2 regions of the Paenibacillus sp. FSL F4-0236 genome follow, and region 1 is predicted to be linked to the other one. Evidence: a T-box and tRNA genes for the amino acid it is inferred to sense, from the RefSeq annotation. Region 1 holds a T-box; the other holds one or more tRNA genes.
What was found. A T-box is a leader RNA that pairs with one kind of tRNA and senses whether it is charged. The one in region 1 lies ahead of trpS (tryptophan--tRNA ligase), so its partner is inferred to be a tRNA-Trp.
Positions count from the first base shown of each region.

Region 2: it encodes a tRNA-Trp, which carries the amino acid that the T-box ahead of trpS (tryptophan--tRNA ligase) is inferred to sense. The anticodon was not compared.

Region 1 covers NZ_JBBOBK010000001.1:140,701-160,315, forward strand. Annotated here, with positions in the region: gene NSQ29_RS00610 (M3 family oligoendopeptidase) at 1-472, shown strand, start outside; gene NSQ29_RS00615 (O-methyltransferase) at 834-1,244, shown strand; gene NSQ29_RS00620 (alpha/beta-type small acid-soluble spore protein) at 1,393-1,623, opposite strand; gene NSQ29_RS00625 (aldose 1-epimerase) at 1,826-2,800, opposite strand; T-box leader at 2,935-3,174, shown strand; gene trpS (tryptophan--tRNA ligase) at 3,236-4,222, shown strand; gene NSQ29_RS00635 (hypothetical protein) at 4,224-4,412, opposite strand; gene NSQ29_RS00640 (metal-dependent hydrolase) at 4,521-5,522, opposite strand; gene cyoE (heme o synthase) at 5,764-6,696, shown strand; gene NSQ29_RS00650 (SCO family protein) at 6,714-7,337, shown strand; gene NSQ29_RS00655 (DNA primase) at 7,463-7,810, opposite strand; gene NSQ29_RS00660 (MFS transporter) at 7,942-9,129, opposite strand; gene NSQ29_RS00665 (hypothetical protein) at 9,400-9,837, shown strand; gene NSQ29_RS00670 (transglutaminase domain-containing protein) at 9,899-11,044, shown strand; gene NSQ29_RS00675 (peptidoglycan D,D-transpeptidase FtsI family protein) at 11,311-13,386, shown strand; gene NSQ29_RS00680 (peptidoglycan D,D-transpeptidase FtsI family protein) at 13,413-15,518, shown strand; gene NSQ29_RS00685 (Cof-type HAD-IIB family hydrolase) at 15,596-16,351, shown strand; gene NSQ29_RS00690 (DUF456 domain-containing protein) at 16,388-16,873, shown strand; gene NSQ29_RS00695 (putative polysaccharide biosynthesis protein) at 16,901-18,529, shown strand; gene NSQ29_RS00700 (thioredoxin family protein) at 18,608-18,952, shown strand; gene NSQ29_RS00705 (COX15/CtaA family protein) at 19,042-19,615, shown strand, end outside.
Region 2 covers NZ_JBBOBK010000001.1:12-2,464, forward strand. Annotated here, with positions in the region: tRNA gene NSQ29_RS00005 (tRNA-Asn) at 44-119, shown strand; tRNA gene NSQ29_RS00010 (tRNA-Ser) at 123-215, shown strand; tRNA gene NSQ29_RS00015 (tRNA-Glu) at 233-307, shown strand; tRNA gene NSQ29_RS00020 (tRNA-Val) at 363-438, shown strand; tRNA gene NSQ29_RS00025 (tRNA-Met) at 456-532, shown strand; tRNA gene NSQ29_RS00030 (tRNA-Asp) at 559-636, shown strand; tRNA gene NSQ29_RS00035 (tRNA-Phe) at 647-722, shown strand; tRNA gene NSQ29_RS00040 (tRNA-Thr) at 743-818, shown strand; tRNA gene NSQ29_RS00045 (tRNA-Tyr) at 824-909, shown strand; tRNA gene NSQ29_RS00050 (tRNA-Trp) at 917-990, shown strand; tRNA gene NSQ29_RS00055 (tRNA-His) at 1,027-1,102, shown strand; tRNA gene NSQ29_RS00060 (tRNA-His) at 1,143-1,215, shown strand; tRNA gene NSQ29_RS00065 (tRNA-Gln) at 1,237-1,311, shown strand; tRNA gene NSQ29_RS00070 (tRNA-Gly) at 1,318-1,392, shown strand; tRNA gene NSQ29_RS00075 (tRNA-Cys) at 1,405-1,478, shown strand; tRNA gene NSQ29_RS00080 (tRNA-Leu) at 1,493-1,571, shown strand; gene NSQ29_RS00085 (AraC family transcriptional regulator) at 1,705-2,453, opposite strand, start outside.

The DNA of each region.
Region 1 (19,615 bases):
AACGAAAATTCAAAACAGCGTAGCTTTCTTTATGAACATTCACGCTCGGTTCTTATTCGAGACTCGTTTTTATGAGAAACGTAAGGAAGGCCTTGTAAATGCTGAGGAGCTGTCTGAATTGATGGTGGAAGCACAGAAGGAAGCCTTCTGTGGGGTGCTTTCGGAATACCATCCTCATTTCTGGGCTTCTAAACTGCATTTTTATATCACAGATGTGCCGTTCTATAACTTCCCTTACACCGTTGGCTACATGTTCAGCACAGGCTTGTATCGACTGGCTCTGCAAGAAGGAGCGTCCTTTGCAGACAAATACGATAGCTTGTTGCAAGATACTGGTGTGATGACTTTAGAGGATTTGGTACTTAAGCATCTGGGTGTGGATCTTACGAAGCCGGACTTCTGGCAAGGCGCTACAGATCTGATTGTAGCTGACATTAATGAGTTCTTGGAGATGACGGAGCAATTAGTTTGAAAAAGTCTAAACTAAGACAAATTTAGCGGTAGAAAAAACAACGATTTTTCAGCATGAACACGCAAAAGCCCCTGATACAGGGGCTTTTTTTAATGATAAAATGTCGAAAAATCACGATTTATAAAAAGAAATATGCGATTAATCTATGGATTTCGCGCATATATAGGGATAATAACCCAATTTTGCCGAATAATGTTGTTTGCCATTTGTTAGTAACCTATAATGAGTCTTAAGCCTTATATAAGGCACGCTAGATTACCACTTGGCTAAACTCACAAAAATAAGCAAGCGCTTACGAAGTCAGTTCTGCGAAGTGCACTCAAATCAAGCTATGCTCACAAAACTTTTAGGAGGAGAAGTAATGCTTAAGACGGAACAACTATCATTAGCGAGACAGATGGATATGGTGTTTAAGGAGCTGCAGGAAGAATTATCGGGATTAACTTCTGGTACGGTTTTTGTGCAAATACGAAATAACATGATCGGAAAATTCGGGATACGACATAATCCTCTTTCTGGGCGAAGCGGGGGATTCACTGATGCAAAAGAAGGGATGACAGATGGACAACAGTCTTCTTTTCGACTAATGGCACTGGAAAGCCTGAAATACAAGCGGCGTTGGACGCATGGTGAGATTTCTTATGAATTCGCCATTAGACAGGGAATGGTGATTGTAGATGCTACATTGGAGTCCAATTATAATATGGCGAATCTAATGATTCGATCGCCTCGTAATACCTTTGCTGAAAGTTCCGAACAGTTTTTTGGTTAAGCGTTGTTTACATAAAATTTCAATAATTGTGAAAATCAAAAACCCTCCCACAGCTTCAGAAAGAAGTGTGAGAGGGCTCAAAAGCTACTCGGCTTTAGGCTTTATGCTTAATATGCCCTAGCCGGATAAAACACTTAAGATAACGTTGTTACTGACGACCAGACAGTTGTTGTTCTGCCAGTTGTACTAGACGTTTAGTGATGTAACCGCCCAGAGAACCAGTTTCGCGAGAAGTGTAGTTCCCGTAATAACCGTCAGCTGGGATCGTTACTCCAAGCTCCTGTGCTGCTTCATATTTCAACTGTTGCAATGCCGCAGTTGCTTGAGGAACGACCAGGTTATTGGAACGGCTGCTACGACCTTGACCTGCTTGACCCATGTGTGTCACCTCCTTCGCCCGTTGTGAAGATAGTATGAGCGCTAAGAGGTTAATTCATGCATCACTTCGAAAGGTTTTAAGGATGGTAATTATTAGTGAAATAAAAGTGAGGATAGAAATCCTTTATTACTAGGGATTACACAAAAAAATCGGTCTTCCCTTACGTAATCGCAAGGCAAGACCGATATAATGTATATCTGCTTTAAATCTCAGGATAGATCATTTCCAGCACGGTGGATAGATTCTGACTCTGACCGGGTTCTACCGTTAAAAGACCTGTGAAGGAAGCATCCTCGGATACATTCGGTGCATTCGCGAGCCATGTATAGGGCTCAATACACAGAAATTGATCAGCCGGTCCTTTGGTATATAGCACCCAGTGACGGAATAGATTCTCGTCAGCAGTATAACGAAGGCCATAACCATCATCGCGTAATAATAAGGCTTCTACAGGCTGTTTTTCTCCAATACGTAGAGCAGTATCAAAATTAGTTCCCTGCATGTTCATTCCGGTGTTCAATGCTTCCAGATCACCAAGAGGAATCAGATTGCCGCTAGGGAGCAATTCATCGTTCAGTTCATAAATACTATTTACTGGGAGCTTAAGATTCCAGCGCTCAGGTTCTCCATCAATCATAAACCAGGTGTGATAACCGATCCCAAAAGGAATTCGATGATCTCCAAGATTTGTAACCTTTAAAGTTTGGGTAAATCGGGCTTCCTGAAGCCTAAACGTCATTTCGAATTTAAGTGGGATAGGGAATTGCTCCATCCAGTGTGGATCATCTTCCGTTCGGAATTCAGTAGTGACCGCGCAACCATCCTCATCTTCTTCAATATCGCTGACACACCAGGCCTGAGTTCTGTGTAGACCATGAATATGATTGTCATTAGCGGTATTCTGGTCAAATTGATAACTTGTACCCTCGAATTGAAATTGGCCCTTACGAATTCTTCCGGGTGGAATTAATAGCGGCATACCAAAATGGTAAGGTTTTTGCATAAAGAAAGCTTGATCGCTTTCATCAGGCCGCCGTAGAATTTCCCGTTGTTTCTTGACATCAAACAATGAAATCACGTTATTTCCTAGTCGCGGCAAAAGCGTGACTTCCAGTTCACGGCTGTGCAAAATATAAGTATCATAACCGCCCCACTGCCCTTTGGTCACCTGTTTCATGAGATATGCTCCTTTATCGTAACTGTAATCGAATAGAACATGGATAACCTTATCATAACAGATTTATACGGTAGTGGTTAAGTGATTTGACAACTTCTCTTTATGGTTCTATGATGAAGGCATTAATTCATGATGATAATGTGATGACGGGGACAAGTAGGCAGGCATTGCACCTTCAGAAAGCCGGTGGTTGATGCGAACCGGTAGGACAAACCTGATGAATGGACCCCTGAGCGCCGAGCTTGAACGGGAGCTAGATGCCCTAGTAGACCGGCCGGATCTTCCCCGTTAACGGAAGACTAAGGCTGTTTTTTTCTTGTCTAAACAAGATTAAGCAGCGAATAAGGGTGGCACCACGGTCTCACGTCCCTTGCGGATGAGGCTTTTTTTGCGTTCTCGGAAACTTAGAAATGACATCAAACGGAGGTCTATATTATGAAAAAAGTAATGTCAGGCATTCAGCCAAGCGGTTCACTTACACTGGGGAACTACATTGGAGCACTGAAAAATTTTGTGAAGCTGCAAGATGATCATCAATGTTTCTTTATGGTTGTCGATATGCATGCAATCACTGTAGCACAAGATCCTGCGGCACTGCGTGAGCAGTCAGAGTCCGTAGCGGCCCTCTTTATTGCAGCAGGAATTGATCCTGCACGTTCTAATGTCTATATGCAGTCGCATGTGCCACAACACGCTGAACTGGGCTGGATCATGACGACACTTACAGCAATGGGCGAGCTGGAGCGTATGACCCAGTTTAAAGATAAATCATCAGGTAAAGATTCTGTTGGCGCTGGTTTATTCGTCTATCCTTCCTTGATGGCAGCAGATATTCTTGTTTATAATGCAGATCTTGTGCCAGTTGGAGAAGACCAGAAACAACATTTGGAGCTGACTCGTGATTTAGCTGGTCGCTTCAATAATCGTTTTGGCGAATTCTTTACCATTCCGGAGCCGTACATTCCAGAGGTGGGTGCGCGTATTATGTCTCTGGATGATGGCACCAAAAAAATGAGCAAGAGCAGTCCTAACGCAGGCAGCTACATTGCTCTGTTAGATTCACCGGACGTAATCCGTAAAAAAATCAGCCGTGCAACGACTGATTCAGGACGTGAAGTAATTTTTGATCCAGCTAATAAGCCAGAGATCAGTAATTTGATGAGTATTTATTCCGAATGTTCTGGAATGACACTGGGGCAAATTGCCGATCGTTATGAAGGGCAAATGTATGGCGGCTTTAAGAAAGATCTTGCTGAAGTGGTTGTAGCTACGCTTGAGCCTTTACAACAAAGATACAATGAAATTCGTAGCTCGGGTGCGATCACAGATATTCTTGCAGAAGGTGCTGATCGTGCGCGCATTGTTGCAACAGAGACGCTGAATGGAGTTAAAGAGCGAATGGGATTTCTGCCAGCTCGTTAATCTAATCAGCGCTTAGGCTTTCCTGTTTGCGTCTGATCTTGGCCTTGAGGATAAATCCCCAGCCAATATTCATAACACAGAGAAATCCGAGCAGAAGTGCCAACCAAAAACTATAACTGATCGCGATTGAAGCGGCAGTAAGAATAAGAATAGAAGAACAAGCGAACCAAAGTGAAAGTCCTTTACCCATTAAGAGAGCCTTCCTTTCTATGTCTGCTAAAATGAATCCCGGAGTATGATAATAATACTCCGGGATTTTTTGTGATTATAGAATAGATCTCTGCGTAAGTCTACAGTTTCATCGTAAAGAACCAGGGTCAATGGAAAATCGTTTGTCGAGCTTCTCGCTGCTAAGCCAACCAACATAAGTATTTAAAGGTCGATATTGATTGTCCATCACTAATACAGCCACAAATGGGTATTGTTTGCGATGTAAATAACGTACGTCCCCCCAGCGAACCATATATCCTGAAGAAAGTTCCTCGACTTCGGCTACTGCATAAGAGGTGAAGTATAGGAAGGACTGAATATCAGGGTGCGACTTGGATATCTCCACAGCGGGATGATTCGAGCATACAGCATGTTTGAACCATTCCAGTCGATTATTGACTAACTGCCCAACATCATAACTACCATCTTTTTTTACTTTTACTACGTTCCAGCGCTTTAGTGAAATTGTAGGGATTACAATATAACGTTCGCCGGCACTATGATGTAAATCCTTAAGCTTAATATTACGCGTGAGACGTGCGTGAACGACGGTTCTCCAAATATAATAAAGAATAGTACAGGCATACAGCGTAATAAATAAAGGTTGCGGTGGAATGATCCCGGTGATCCAGAGAAGGATGGCTGCGATATGGCTACCAAATATAAATGGATCAAAAATGTGGATGATGTTCCATGCAATCCATTTCTCCGTGAATGGACGTGCAGCCTGAGTGCCATAGGTATTAAATAGATCAGAAAATACGTGAACACCTACACCAATGAAGCTCCAGAGCGCAATATGGCTTAGAGCTTGTAAATCAGTAAAACCAAATAAGGGCCCTAACACGAAGGAAATCAGGGCGGGCCACAGAATTAGAAAGGGTAGGGAATGTGTGATTCCTCGGTGATTTCGAATATACATTGCATTGTCCTTCAGTCGTAGCGCAGTATCGGCATCAGGAGCCTGAGAGGCGAGCACTGTTGCAAGCATAACAGCTCCCGCCAGTTTCGGATCAGAAGCAACGATGGGATCAACGAAGGAAAGCCCAGCTAAGCCTAGGCCCATAACTAAATGTGTAGCAGTATCCATTGGTCAGTTCTCCTTTGTTGTTCGGAAGTTCTCTATTTAATAATTACCCAAATACAGCTCTGGTTATTAAGGGGATTGAAATAAATACAAAATAAATATTGTCACGTAATTGTCGAATTCATGAACTTACTGTTCCATGACTGTCAAAGTCTTCACGGGTTTGTTATGATAAAGTTAACAGCGAAGTTAAAAAACTTCGGTTAGAACGTTACATGTTCGTTTAGAAGGAGGATCATTAGGTGTGGACAATCATATAACATTTCAAGCTTCTTCCGACTCTGCAGCCATGTCTGCAAAATCTCCACCGGAAGGTGCTAGCTGGCGTGATTTCATTGCAGTAACAAAACCCGGTATTATCCGATCTAACCTTATTGCGGCCTTTGCGGGATATTGGCTGGCCTCGGGTTGGGATGTTCATTACGGCAGATTAGTTCTGACTCTGCTCGGTACAATGCTGGTTATGGCTTCAGCCTGCGTTTTTAATAACTATTTCGACCGGGATCTGGACATGAAAATGGAAAGAACCCGTGAACGGGGGCTTCCTACAGGACGACTGAAACCAAACACTGTATTATTATACGCCATTGGGCTTGGTATTGCAGGTTTGATCGTGCTGTTTGCTTTTTCAGGAATGCTTGCCGGTCTGTTTGGAATTGTTGGCATGTTCGTTTACGTAGTAGTATACACGCTTTGGTTGAAGCGGACATCAACATGGAGCACCTCAGTAGGTGCGATTTCTGGAGCAATGCCCCCGGTAATTGGTTATGTTGCGGTTTCAGGAACGGTTGATCTAGGCGCTTGGCTGATCTTTGCCATGTTGTTTCTATGGCAACCCCCTCACTTCTGGGCGTTGGGCATTAGACGTAAAGAAGAATATAGAGCGGCAGGATTTCCATTACTACCTGTAGTTAAAGGAACGCGACGTACGAAGTTTCAGATGATTCCTTATGTAGCCCTTTTGCTGCCTATTCCAGTGTTAATGTACGCCTATGATTACGCAGGCATATTTTTTCTAATCATTTCATCAGCGTTGTCCTTGGCTTGGTTAGTATTGACCTTGATGGGCTTTAAGGCTAAAGATGATGAAGTCTGGGCGAAGAAGAATTTCCTCTTCTCCATTAACTACCTGACAGTTAGTTTGATCGTACTTGTATTGAATACGATTCACGGTTAAGAAGAGGGAGGGTATACGTGTCCGTGCAAACCTTTAAGCGTTATAAATGGACTTGGCTTCTGCTAATACTTGCTTTGATTATGGCTGGTTATCTGGCAATTAACTCTTTGAATTTAGGAAAAGAAAAATTGCCAGTAATCGGAGAAGTGCAGGACTTTTCTCTTGAAAATGTGAATGGAGACCAGGTTACTCTGGCTGATACACAAGGTAAAGCACGGCTGGTATACTTCTTTTTTACACAGTGTCCGGATGTATGTCCTATAACTACGTTTTTGTTATCTCAGACACAGAAGATTCTGGTCGAGGATGGCAGTTTTGGTAAAGATACGGGTTTTGTCTCTATCTCTTTTGATCCGAAGAATGATACTCGGGAAGCTATTAAGGCTTTTGCAGACCGGTTTCAGGCGAATTATGATGGATGGTATTTCTTGCGGGGGGATCAGGAAGAAGTTCGTAAGTTAGCGACGGATTCTTTTAAAGTACTAATCGCAGGGAATTCCAAAGAAAATTTCGTACATGCCAACCGTATAGCGTTAGTTGACCGAGACAATCAACTTCGTGCATTGTATGACGCAGGAGATACGGAGAACGTAACTCCTGAATTTCTTGCCGATCAGCTGACGAAATTGGCTCGGGAATAAAATATCAAACATTAAAAACGCCTTTTTCGAATCCCTCTTTATTGAGCGGATAACGAAAAAGGCGTTTTTTTAAATATACGATAGTATAAGTTTCATGCTATACATTATCCTTATACTTGTTTCAGCTAAAATGGAAGTGGTTCAGGGTAGATGATGAAATCTTCTAATCCGGCTTTTTCGAGCTGAGTGATGTTGTATTCATCAGGCGTACCCTCCACACCAGCATATCCGCGACGAGTATAAATATGATCGGCATCAGGGAAGGCATCCCGGAGCACACTGCGTATTTTTTTGCCAGAGCTATCGTTATCCAAATAAAGGTATACTTCTCCATCTCCTACTTGTTGCCGGAGGGATTCTAATTTTAGTGTATTTAATGTACCAAAGGTACATAGGATTTCTACTTCCGGTACCAGCACGCGCCGTAATCTGCTGCGATCGTTCTTACCTTCGACAATAATCGTTATGGACATTAGCTGACAATCACCTCCGGGAATGGGTCCAAGCTTCAGGCTCATTATAGTTTACCGAAGGATCGTCATTTTTAACAACTGTTTCTGCAAGAAAGTCTTCATTCCCCGGGAAATGTCGTAAAAGCAAAGAATCATGCGGCTCGCCCATTCCATTTGGAAGTGAGGTTCGATAGTTTACCAGTGTTTTTAGGTGGAAGAAGAAGCAATGCTACCATTAATAGTAGAAAGGCTATGAAGTAAGGAGAAACGAAGGACCTTAGCTGTCCAGCAGCCACGGGCCCAGCGAATGCACCAAGTGACATGGCTATCGACTGCATGGAGAAAGTCCGACCCATTCGCCCAGGGCCACCGAGACTAATAAAGAGTGATGCCATTGCAGGAAACAACACTCCTTTGGCTGCGCCGAGCATAAAAAGAATCGCAGCAGTCGGAATCCTGTGAAATGAAGCGAGTGCAAAGAAGCTGATGGCCATTCCCAGTAATGCCGCTGCTATTCTTCCCCCCGGAGAAAGACGGTTCAGGAAGAGCATGCTGAGCGTTACCAAAGCACCTAAACTGAGGAGTGACAGTAGTATACCAGTGGAAAGAATACTGTTGCTCCCTGTTTGAGATAGTGGGAGCTCGAAAAAGAGAACGCCTTGTGAACAGGAAACGAAAAAAGGTAAAAGGTAATACCGTTTGGATACCAGTTCATCATCTTTCGTTGGTATAGAAGGTTTATCTGGAACTTTTAATGCTGATGGCGCTGAGCTTAGCGGCTTTAATATATGTCTCGAAGGCGCAGGTACACTAAAAAAAGCCATGATTCCTGTTGCGATAAGGAGCCATCCAAGTGTGGTGAAGGTGCCAGAGTAGCCGGCTTTTGCTACGATAAAAGCTCCCGCAGCAGGCGATACAACTGAAGCTAACGTATGAACGATACCATGTCCGGACATATATTTACCCTGCTCTGTGGCATCGGATGACAAAGAAGCGAGTAACGTCATACAGGCTGGAGAGAGGAAAGCGAGCACGAATCCACTTGCTGCTCTTAGCATTAGCAGATGCCATGGAAGCTGTACATGAGCTTGCAGCAGTAGGATAGCTCCCGCTGCGACAAGGCTGAAGACGATGTAGCGGCGGGAGCCATTACGATCGACGAGTACGCCTGCAAGCAGATTGCCGGGAAGGTGGGTCAACGAGTACATGCCCATCATCCAGCCAATAAAGGTGGGTCCCGCACCAAGAGAGATGGCAAAGGGCGTAAGGACGGGATACTGAGCATGTAAATCGAAGAACGCCAAAAAGAGAAATAAGTATAGCCACAGCGCAGTTTTCACAGGGAAACACCTCCGAGAGCCACCTACAGCACAAGTGAATGCAGGACGGCGTAATAATGAAGAACCAATTCTTAAGCACTACTTGTACTTTACGTGGGACAGAGAGGGCTTATACCGCTTTTTTAATTCCGCTGGTAGGTATACCTTTTACGGAGGGTGGAACCATGAATTATGATGGGTATTCATGTATAATAATTAATATTGGCGTTATGTCTATGGGAAGAGAGAATCCTTGGGACGAAACTAGGCGATAGGGGTGTTGTGAGATTGATGGATCCAGAGGTATGGTCACAGTTTATAAGGGAAAATTGGCTAGTTATTGTAATTGCGCTTGTCCTGCTGTTTGCGGTTGTTAATTTGGTTAAAACCGTTCTGAAATGGGCGATTGTCATCGTGATCGTTGTAGGTTTGTTCATCTATAGTGGTGTTACAATGGACCAAATTGGTAACGCTGTGAATAAGGTGGCAGATGGAACGGTAAGCACGCTGAAGAAGGAAGCGCAAGAGGTTATGCTTAAAGAAGCGCAGGATGCGAAGTACACTTCAAATGGAGACGGGACCTTTACGATTACAACGCCGAATATTGAAGTGAAGGGCGCAGCGGGTGAAGATAAAGTAGAGGTTACTTTCCGTGGTGTGAGTCTTGGAAAGTGGAGTGTTACAGATACGACAAAAACATTTATCGAGGAAGCCCGAAAACATCAATAACAGGCTTGGACTCAAAAATATAACAAGCGAGCAAGCACGCGACTGAAAGGAGAGAGCGGATATGATAAACGGATGGATGACTAGTGTGAGTGATGCTAATATCATCTCCATCGCCCTCCTGCTGGTTGTAGTCTTCTCTCTATTGCAAGGCTGGAGCAGAGGTTTCTCAAGCGCTACCGGAAGATTATTTGGGCTGCTGGGAACAGGATTATTTACTATAGCATCTTTGGTATTAGCTATCCCAGCTGCGGCCTACCTCAATCCCTATGTAGAGACTTGGGCATCGGGTATTAGTCTTCCTGATACGAAGCTTACACAGTGGCAGCAAATTTATTATACGGCGGTGTCTGTGTTATCAGAATCACCGCTAGTTCGATTTCTATTGTTACTCCTGATTTCTTATCTGTTAATTCGTATGCTCTTAGGACTGTTATCCATGTTGCTTCCTTTTCCACAATTGCGGCGTACTAAGAAGTTTAAAGACAGAAAGATTACGCAGGTAAGCCGTATGGGAGGAGCAATGGTTGGATTAATTATCGGCTTAATGCGTAGTCTGGTAATTGTTCTCGCTCTTTTCATCTGTGTTGGATTAAATCCGGAGAGTGGATTTAGTCGTTATGTGGAGTCCTCTCCAATCTATAGTCAGAGCGCTGCTGCTGTATTTGAACCTATTGTTGGTGAGACTGTGCAGAAGAAACTTCCTATTCTGACAAAGACCGTTGCAGCAGAGATGAATGATATCCTTCGCAGAAAATATGAGGTTATCGATCATGAAATTCCTCAGGATATTATAGGAGCAGCAGAAGACATTGTTGGACAAGCGCAAGATGAAGAGAAAAAAGCGAGACTTCTCTATGATTGGGTAGGTACACGCGTGACTTACGATTATGCTAAAGCTGACAATTATTTGCAAAACAGGGTCTGGCATGAACAGACACCACAGGATACATTCGACACTCGGCAAGGGGTGTGTATAGACTATGCCCGACTGTACGCTGTGATGGCTCGTTCACAGGGCTTGCAGGTACGGGTTGTAACAGGTCAGGGTTATGATGGGCGTGGCGGTTATGGTGCACATGCTTGGAATGAAGTATATATAAGTGATCGGCAAGCTTGGATTCCGCTGGATCCGACTTGGGCTAGCAGTGGAGATTGGTTCAATCCGAAGGATTTTGATGAAACGCATATTAGGGAGAACGCCCTCTGAGTGAGGGCGCTGAACTCCTGGGGTGTGGTACAATAAACTCAAGTAACGTCAGTTCTAACTTAAATGCGAGGGCATGCTCACAATAAGCAGCTAAGAACTCACCTTCATCATAAGAGTAATGTCTCAGGCAAAGGGTTGTCAGACATTTTTTTAAAATATAAGAAAGTATAAGCACTATACTTTATGTCTTATATTTCTCGCTTAAACACTTACCTTCCTTATAAGGACGGTCAAGGCGTTTATGCTTGTAGAAGGGGAGAAAGCTGGTGAGTTTGTTTGGTAAGCAGCTCCCGCCTAAGGACGGGATATCTTCAAGAAATTCTGTAGGCTTGAGACTGAATATTTTTTTCTTTGGCACTTTTTTTATTTTTTGTATTATTATCGTACGTCTTGCAGGTTTACAGTTTACTGAGGGAGCTCTGTTGAGTGAAGAAGAAACGAGCCGGGAAACGAAAATTGTTCCGCTCGCAGCGATGCGTGGGATTATTTTTGCTGCCGAAGGAGAGCAGATTGCCTATTCAACACCTACGGAGTCGCTTTACCTTACATTAACTAAAGATTATACAGCTAGAACGACAGATAAAGTAACGGGTGAGACCTCACTTACGGAGAAGGCGAAGTACAACTCCGATATGCTTGCAGCAAGGCTTGCAGCTGATTTTGCTAAATATGGAGATCCGAATGCGCCGAAGCTGACGCAGCAAGATATCTTGGATTCATTAGATTTAGATTTCAAAAAGTATTTAGGTTATGTGCCGCGACGGATCAAGACTGGATTAATTCCAGAGGAAATAGCCTATTTCATGGAGCATAAAGACAATTATCCGGGGCTAACGATCGTGGAGGAGAGTGTTCGTCACTACGATAAAGATACGGTAGCGGTGCAGACAGTCGGCTTTGGAAAGCCGTTTAAATCGACTGAAGATATAGCGATGTATAAGAATGTCCGTAGTGAAATGAAAAAAGATTCTCCCCCTGGACTTATGTATAAAGCAGAAGAATATGTGGGGTTTGATGGTCTGGAAATGCAGTATCAACGAGAGCTACGAGGAGAAAATGGTTATCAGGTCATTTCGGTGACTCCTCAGAATATGGCTGAGAAGGTTGAACAGAACGTTGCTCCTGTAAAAGGTAATAATATTTGGATGACCATTAATAAGAAGATTCAGATGAAGACAGAACAGGCCATATTGGATCAGATTAAATGGCTGCATACCAATGCTGTTCAAGGTGAGACGCATCCAGATGCTTTAACCGGATACGCCGTAGCAATGGAAGTGGAGACTGGAAATATTGTCGCCATGGCAAGCATGCCGGATTACGATTCAAATGTATGGACTAAAGACTCCTTACCAACACCTGTTTGGAATAAAATAATGAATAATCATCTAAACGGTACGATTACTTCGAATTCATCTGGTAGATCAGGTCATGATTTTAGTTCACTTGTATTTATGGGATCTACGATCAAACCATTAAGTGTGTTAATTGGTTTAAAGGAAGGTTTCTTTAATACCTCAACAACCTATTCAGATGTGGGCATTACTTATTTCGGTAAGGATAATAAATCATCCGTAAGAAATTCATCGGGTCACGTATATGGTTCACTAGATCCGGCCAAGGCGATTATGAATTCCTCTAATGTATTTATGATTGATATGGTGGGTAAGCAGCTTTACAAGAAATATCCGGGGGATAAAGGCATTGAGGTATGGGACAGATATATGAAAGAGTTCGGGCTGGGTGTATCTACGAAAAGTGGTCTCCCAGGTGAATCAGCGGGCCAGATTAACTATACTGATCTTAAGGCCGCAGGCAGCTCGCAGGCCGCACTTATCTATGCTTCTTTTGGCCAACAGGGCAGTTATACTACATTGCAGCTTGCCCAGTATGCTTCTACTCTTGCAAATGAAGGAGTGCGTATTAAGCCTCAACTCGTTAGCAAGATCACGGATGCGCAAGGTAAGGCGGTTAAGGAATTTCAAAGAGAAGTGCTTAATACGGTAACGTTTGACAAATCCTACTGGAAAGAGATCAAACAGGGGATGAGCAGTGAAGTTAGTGCTTTTGATGATTTTCCTTATGATTTTGCACGTAAGACAGGTACCTCTGAAAAAACAGACAGAAAAAATATAAACCGTGATAATGGGGTATTTATTGCCTTTGCTCCGCGAGAAAATCCGAAGCTAGCCGTAGCGGTTGTTATACCAGAAGGGGGCTTTGGCTCCAAAAGCGCTGCGCCGGTGGCTCGTAAAATTTTTGATGCCTATGATTGGGAGTACGGGCTCGATGGTGTGCCGAAAAAGAATGTCACTCCTGCGTCAGGCCCCGTTCAAGAATAATTAGAGAAAAAGGAGAGAAATAAACTGTGAGTTTTTTCCGTAAGCAGGCCTCACCTCCAGATGAGACCAACAGTAAAAGTTCCATAGGCCTGCGACTCAACGTGTTTTTCTTTAGCACGTTTGTTATATTTTGCGTAATTATTATACGCCTGGCTGTGTTGCAATTCGTGGAAGGACCCACTTTAACTGAAGTGGAGACAAGCAGAGATACCAAAAATGTACCGCTAGCTTCCATGAGAGGTGTAATTTATGCTGCTGAAGGTGAGAAGTTAGCGTACTCTACACCGGTTCAATCGCTGTATATTACGCTCAATAAGGAGTATACCGCTAAGCAAACAGATAAAATTACCGGTAAAACTACCCTAACTCCAGAAGCTAAAGCCAAGTCAGATGCATTGGCAGCCAAGCTGGTAGCTGATTTCAATAAATATGGTGATCCAAAAGCTGAGAAGATGACAGAAGCAGATGTTATTGACGCACTGGATTTATATTTCCGGAAATCACTTGGCTTTATGGCACGGCGAATTAAGGCGGACCTGACTACTCAGGAAGTGGCCTATTTCATGGAACATAAGGGAGAATACCCAGGCCTTGAAATTGTCGAGGAAAGCATTCGTCATTACGATAAAGATACGGTTGCCGTACAGACGATAGGTTATATCAAGCCTTTTAAATCAGCAAACAGCCTTAATATTTATAAGAATATCTTAAATGCTATGAAGAACAATCCGGAGCCAGGACTAACGTACAAGGACGACGAATTTGTCGGATTTGACGGCCTGGAGCTGCAGTATCAGAGAGAGCTTCGGGGACAAAACGGCTATCAGGAAATCTCCGTCAATCCACAGAACATGGCAGAGAAAGTCGAACGTGTAGTCCCTCCTGTCAAAGGCAATGACGTCTGGACAACTATTAATAAGAACATTCAGATGAAGACAGAGCAGGCGATTATGGATCAGATTAAGTGGTTGCATTCCAATACTGTACAGGGTAAAACGCATCCTAATGCTTTAACTGGTTACGCTGTAGCGATGGAAGTCGATACGGGGAATATCGTCAGTATGGCAAGTATGCCGGACTACGATACGAATATTTGGACATCGGGATCCTTATCCACAGATGTCTGGAACAGTATCATGGATAACTACCAGAACGGTACCATTAATCCGATTTCTTCAGGGACGTCAGGTAATGGACTTAGGTCTGTACTGCTACTAGGTTCAACAATTAAACCTTTGAGCGTACTCGTGGGTCTGAATGAAGGTCTCTTTACAACCTCAACCTACTATCCGGATAGAGGTTTCGCGACTTTTGGTAAAACAGGTCATGAAACTAAGGTAAGAAACTCCGGAGGACATGTGTACGGTTCTATGGACCCTGCAAGAGCGATTGAGAAATCGTCGAATGCGTTCATGGTGGACATGATCGGTAAACGATTGTATGACAAATACAAAAGCAAAGGCGTAGATGTCTGGGATAAGTATATGAAAGAGTTTGGACTTGGTGTATCCACGGGAAGTGGTCTGCCAAATGAATTCTTAGGACAGATTAACTATACCAATATAGAGGCTGCGGGTAGCGCCCAAGCGGCACTTGTATATGCTTCTTTCGGCCAACAAGGTAGTTATACGGTGTTGCAGCTTGCCCAATACGTAGCTACACTTGCTAATGAAGGACAGCGGATCAAACCTCAGCTAGTTAGCAAGATTACAGATGCTGACGGAAAAGTAGTCAAGGAGTTCGGTCGTGAGGTAATAGATGAAGTAACAGCCTTCGATAAATCCTACTGGAAAGAAATTCAACAGGGTATGCGAAGTGAAGTTAGTGCTTTTTCTGATTTCCCTTATGATTTTGCTCGTAAGACGGGAACATCTCAACAAGTGGCAAAGGGTCAAATTCGTGATAACGGTGTATTTATTGCTTATGCCCCACGAAATAACCCTAAGCTGGCAGTAGCCGTAGTTATTCCAGAAGGAGGCTTTGGTTCCCAGAGTGCCGCGCCGGTCGCACGTAAAATTTTTGATGCTTATGATTGGGAATATGGACTTGATGGCGTTCCGAAGAAGAGTCTACAGTCAGGTAATAATACAAATGATCCTGCGAATGAAGGAACGACTACAGGTACTCAGTAACTTTGACTCTAAGGTGAATAATGATTAAAAAATAAACAGCTGCTCTATTGAGAGCATAAAAGAATGGAGGGGTGGCAATGACTGCCAAATACCGCCTGCTTGCTTTGGATATGGATGGAACCCTACTGAATGATGAACAGATTATTACACCTACAACGGTGAAATGGCTTCAAAAGGCGGTCGACGCAGGCGTTCATGTCTGTCTGTCGACAGGCCGAGCTTTTACAAGTGCATTTCCATATGCTGAGCAGCTTGGACTAGAAACACCTATGATTACTGTGAACGGTAGTGAGATATGGCGAGCACCACATGAAATTTATCGGCGATCATTGATGGATCCTATGCTGGTACAACAAATGTATGAACTTGCTAAAGAAGATGACATCTGGTTCTGGGCCTATTCTACGGAAAAAGTCCACAAACAGGATAACTGGGATGGGGATGTAACGGGCAGAGAATGGCTTAAATTCGGTTATCACACCGAAGATGATGAGCTTCGTCATAAACTGCTGCTTCGTCTTCAAGATATGGGTGGATTGGAGATTACGAACTCCTCTCCACATAACCTGGAGATTAACCCTCTAGGAGTGAATAAAGCAGCCGGAATCATGGAAGTCTGTAAGCTGCTAGGACTAGACATGTCCCAAGTTATAGCGGTTGGTGACAGCCTCAATGACCTTGCAGCGATTCAGCAGTCAGGGCTTGGGGTTGCCATGGGCAACGCTCAGGAGACGGTTAAAGAAGAGGCTGACGTTGTGGTGGCTTCTAATAATAATGATGGAATTGCAGAAGTCATTCGAAAATATATTTTTAATGAAGCTATTGCGAAGTGAATCCATAGAGCATATTTGCTATTAGGAGGTTAAGTGTTGACGATCCTGGGTTGGATTCTTATTATTGCTTTATTTGCCGTAGGGCTAGCGGGGGCTGTGTACCCTATACTGCCGGGTGCTCTTGCGATTTATCTTGCCTTTTTCGTATATGGCTGGTTCTTTTCTTTCGAGCCTTTTGGTGTCTGGTTCTGGATCATTCAAACGCTGATCGTTGTAGTTTTATTTATTGCTGATTACGTTGTAGGGGCGTGGGGCGTTAAGAAATTTGGCGGCTCACGTTCATCGATTATCGGGAGTACGATTGGGCTAATCATTGGTCCTTTTGTAATCCCAGCCTTTGGACTTATTATTGGTCCGTTTCTGGGTGCCTTTATAGGAGAATTGATCGTAGGTTCTTCACCAGCTAAAGCTGCCAAAGTAAGTGTAGGATCAATACTTGGGTTGTTTAGTAGTACTGTTGTCAAAATTGTGCTACAAATTATTATGGTCGTCCTCTTTTTTATATGGGTCGTCCGGTTTTAATTTTAACAGTGAAGAAGGGGAAATGGTTTGTCCAAGAAAGAGTCTTTCGTAAAAGGCACGCTTATCCTTGCTGCTGCAGCTTTGGTGGCAAGGGTACTCGGGCTTGTTCAGCGGGTGCCGCTGGATCATATTTTTGATGATGTGGGGAGAGCATCATTTGGGGTATCGAACAATATCTATTTAATGCTGCTCACCGTGGCTACAGCAGGTATTCCAAGTACGCTCAGTAAAATGGTCTCCGAGCGGTACGCTCTGAATCGTCCTGAAGAGGCGAGACAAGTGTATCATGCAGCATTGCTGTTTTCAGTAGCAGCAGGGGTAATCATGACGGCCTTGCTGTACATAGGCGCTCCGTTCTATGCGACACATATTGCTGATGTACCTGAATCAGCGATGGCAGTTAGGGCTATTGCACCTGCGCTTTTACTTTTTCCGGCAATTGCCATGATGCGTGGATATTTTCAAGGGCGCAACAACATGATGGCTGGTGGTATTTCACAGATTGTAGAGCAGTTCGCTCGCGTACTAGTCGCTGTTTTACTAGCTTATATTCTATTACAGCAGGGGTATAACAATACAACTATAGCTGCGGGAGCATCCTTCGGTAGCGTAATTGGTAGTATTGCAGCATTTGGTGTCATGATTTATTTTGCAATCAAGCTGCGCCGAGAGGATAAACAGCAAGGATTAAATTACAATACCACTCAAAAATTGCCGATTTGGGGAATTTACAAAGATATTTTCACACTATCAATTCCGATCGTGCTCTCTTCACTTACGATTCCCGTAGTGAATGTGATTGATACTTCTTTGGCTGTTCCACTGCTTATTGATCAGATGGGTAGAGAGAGTGCAACAGCAGCTTTGGGTATACTAACCACGCGTGCTCAAAGTGTGGCCGGAATTCCGCCGGTACTAGCCATTGCGCTAGGTACCTCGCTGATTCCGATCATTTCAGCTGCCTATGCCCGTCGTGATGAGGGACACTTGAAGAAGCAAATTACACTTGCTTTGCGGATTTCTATCCTGACAGGGATGCCAATTGTGTTGGCACTTGTGGCAGCAGCTTATTCTGTAAACGGGTTATTGTTCAGCAGCTTGGACGGAAGCGGAATTGTGGCGATGCTTACGATTGGAACGATCTTTCAGATCACCATGATGACAACGAACTCCATCTTGCTCGGTATGGGCAAATCACGCATTTCAATGTATTATGTGCTAGTGGGTATTATTGTTAAATTAGTCGCAAGCTTCTTACTAAGTAAGATATTTGGGATCTACGGGATTATCGGCGCAACAGCACTTTGTTTCGTAGTTATTACTATTCTTAACTTACGGATGCTGAAATCCATTGTACCTTTCGAAATTATGGGTAAACGGTGGGGCGGCTTCGCAATTGCGGTTCTGGTGTCCGGTGGTATTGGTTTTGGACTTAACCAAGCTGGAATTCTGTTAACAGATCTAATGCCTGCACGTCTGGCATTTCTGATCACTTGTCTTGTTGTAGGGGCCGCTGTTGTTGTTATTTATCTGGTCATGCTAATTGTACTGGGTGTGCTTACTAAACAGGAAATCTCCAGTTATCCGCGTGCATTGCAAAAATTGCTCCATCCGCTGATGAAATTGCAGCCTGCGCGTGTTCGTATGAGAGAATAAGTTTGACTTCTGCATGACATTTTGCTTCACTTAATGAATAGAAATTTGACAGATATGGAAGAAAGGACTGAACAAGCTATGGACAAAATTAGTTCTCCTGCTGAATTTCAGGTAGCCATTCAATCTCCTCGATTAACTGTAGCCATCTTCAAGGCGGACTGGTGCTCGGATTGTAAATTTATCGATCCTTTTATTCCTGAGGTAGAGCAAGCCTATGCAGATCGTCTAACGCTGGTTGAGGTTGACGTTGATGCTGTGGGTGACGTTAGTCAGGAACAAAATATTATGGGTATTCCAAGCTTTGTCGCGTATTCCGATGGGCGTGAATTGGTTAGATTCGTTAATAAATTACGTAAATCCCGCGAGGAAATTGAGAATTTCCTTGATAAAGCGGTTCAAGTGCATCAAAGCCTTCAACAGTAATTCCGGAAAACCACCGCTTTCGCCTGTTCGAGCAAAAGCGGTGGTTTTTTAAGATGCTTCTTCATTACTAAAAACTGCGGGTGATATTTTTGTCGACAAATCAGTTGAAATGGCTTAGTTATCTTACTTGCCTTATCATGTTCCTCGCTGTACTAGGGGGAGCGGTTGTAACGAAGACTGGATCGGGATTGGAATGTGGAAATGAATGGCCGCTCTGTCATGGGAAATTGATTCCGGCCTATACTGTAGGTTCGATGATTGAATACACCCATCGCTTGTTTAGCGGATTGGCAGGGTTATTGTCACTTGCCTCGATGATTGCCTTTTGGCGTTATGCTCGAAATCGACGGGACTTGTTAGTATATGCATTCATGACGTTGCTGTTTGTAATTGTTCAAGGTGGTATGGGAGCGCTTGCAGTGATTAAATCCCAATCTGCTGCTGTAATGGCACTACATATGGGCTTTTCTTTGATCGCTTTTTCAAGTTCTCTAATGCTGGCTCTAGGAACTAAAAGGCGACATGAAGCAGGTGAGTACGATCCTAAGATGGAGCTTCAGAAGAAACCCGTCAGTAAGGCTTTCCGCAATTTAACCTGCTTCACGGCCTTATATTCCTATGTTGTTGTTTATATTGGAGCCTTTGTTAGTCATACGGATTCGC
Region 2 (2,453 bases), 150 kb from region 1:
CAATTCGGATTCAGTTTTCAGGCATCAAGCCTGGTATGAATATTCCCTGATAGCTCAGTTGGTAGAGCACTCGACTGTTAATCGAGTTGTCACAGGTTCGAGTCCTGTTCGGGGAGCCATATGGAGAGGTGTCCGAGTTTGGCCGAAGGAGCACGATTGGAAATCGTGTAGGCGCCACAAGCGTCTCGAGGGTTCGAATCCCTCTCTCTCCGCCACAAATTTTACTTAGTATGGCCCGTTGGTCAAGGGGTTAAGACACCTCCCTTTCACGGAGGTAACATGGGTTCGAATCCCATACGGGTCACCAAATTTTCACTTGATTTTACATAGTGGACTTTGGTACAATAACTATTGTTGTTTATGGAGGCTTAGCTCAGCTGGGAGAGCATCTGCCTTACAAGCAGAGGGTCGGGGGTTCGATCCCCTCAGCCTCCACCATATTCATTTAAGAACGACGCGGGGTGGAGCAGCCCGGTAGCTCGTCGGGCTCATAACCCGAAGGCCGCAGGTTCAAATCCTGCCCCCGCAACCAATTTTCATTAAGAAATTATATCTTTTGGAACCGTGGTGTAGTTGGCCTAACATGCCTGCCTGTCACGCAGGAGATCGCGAGTTCGAATCTCGTCGGTTCCGCCATTTTTACCTTGGCTCGATAGCTCAGTCGGTAGAGCAGAGGACTGAAAATCCTCGTGTCGGCGGTTCGAATCCGTCTCGAGCCACCATATAGTATACAACTTAATATGCCGGTGTAGCTCAATTGGTAGAGCAACTGACTTGTAATCAGTAGGTTGGGGGTTCAAGTCCTCTCGCCGGCACCATCTTTGGGGGATTAGCGAAGTGGCCAAACGCATCAGACTGTAAATCTGCTCACGTACGTGTTCGGTGGTTCGAATCCATCATCCCCCACCATTTTTTTAGGGGCATAGTTTAAAGGTAGAACAACGGTCTCCAAAACCGTTGGTGTGGGTTCAATTCCTGCTGCCCCTGCCAATCTTTATCTAAAGTCTTTCTCTAAAGTTTAATATGGCGGTCGTGGCGAAGGGGTTAACGCACCGGTTTGTGGATCCGGCATTCGTGGGTTCAAGTCCCATCGGTCGCCCCATTTACTTTAAGAAGAACAGCAACAATATTAGTTTAATATGGCGATTGTGGCGAAGTGGTTAACGCACCGGATTGTGGTTCCGGCATTCGTGGGTTCGAGACCCATCAGTCGCCCCTTTTATTTTAAAATGTTATTGGGGATTAGCCAAGCGGTAAGGCAACGGACTTTGACTCCGTCACGCATAGGTTCAAATCCTATATCCCCAGCCATTTTATGCGGACGTGGCTCAGCGGTAGAGCATCGCCTTGCCAAGGCGAGGGTCGCGGGTTCGATTCCCGTCGTCCGCTCCAAAGTTTTCATATGGCGCCATAGCCAAGTGGTAAGGCAAAGCTCTGCAAAAGCTTTATCCCCAGTTCAAATCTGGGTGGCGCCTCCATTAATTTAATATGTGCCGGCGTGGCGGAATGGCAGACGCGCTCGACTCAAAATCGAGAGGGAAACCGTGGAGGTTCGAGTCCTCTCGCCGGTATATCAAAAAGGTTTGTAAAGTCGCTTGTATAAGCAACTTTACAAACCTTTTTTCTTTGTCTTTGAGCTTTTATTCTTAAGCCGTTGAATTAGAGGCGTCTCTAATCAACGGCCTTTTTGTGTGGAGTTTTGTTTTATTGACTGCTTAGTCGGAATGCTCGTGGGGTGAGACCAATTTCACGTTTAAACATATTGCAGAATTGGGCGTCATTCACAAACCCAGCAGCAGCTGATACTTCAGAGATATGCATTTGGGTATGTTGCAAGAGAGACTTTGCATAATCCAGACGTTTCAATAGTAGATAGCGCAGAGGTGAAGAACCGAATCGTTCTTTAAATAAATGGCGGAAACGATCATAGCTGTATCCAGACATCTCAGAAAGTGTTGCGACCGATAGCTTATGGCGGTAATGCTCATTCATATAGTTTAGAACATATTGGACTCTGTCTTCCGTTGGTGATTGAAACCCAGAGGCACTAAGAAGCCGTATCAGATGAACAGTGATTTCGCTCATTTGCAGGTTCAATAGTTCAGAGAATCCATCTTGTTTGCGCGTAAACTCTGCTTTCATTCGAAGCAAGATTTGTAGAACAGTATGGTCTTTATCATCTTCATATACGCCTTGCAAATTCTCCATATTTGGGTGATTTGAATGGAAGCCTACAAATAGTATAGTAGCATCCTCGCGATGATTCTCATCATGTTTATGATTGGGTGGTATCAGCGCGAATGAAGAAGAACGAAAATGATAACTTCGCGAACCTACATTGGTAGTTCCTAAGCCGTTTAAATAATAGACTAGTTCATAACATTCATGCTGGTGTGGTGGAATATAGGTATTAACCTCATGTGCTGCATTTACAATATATAGAACACGATCCA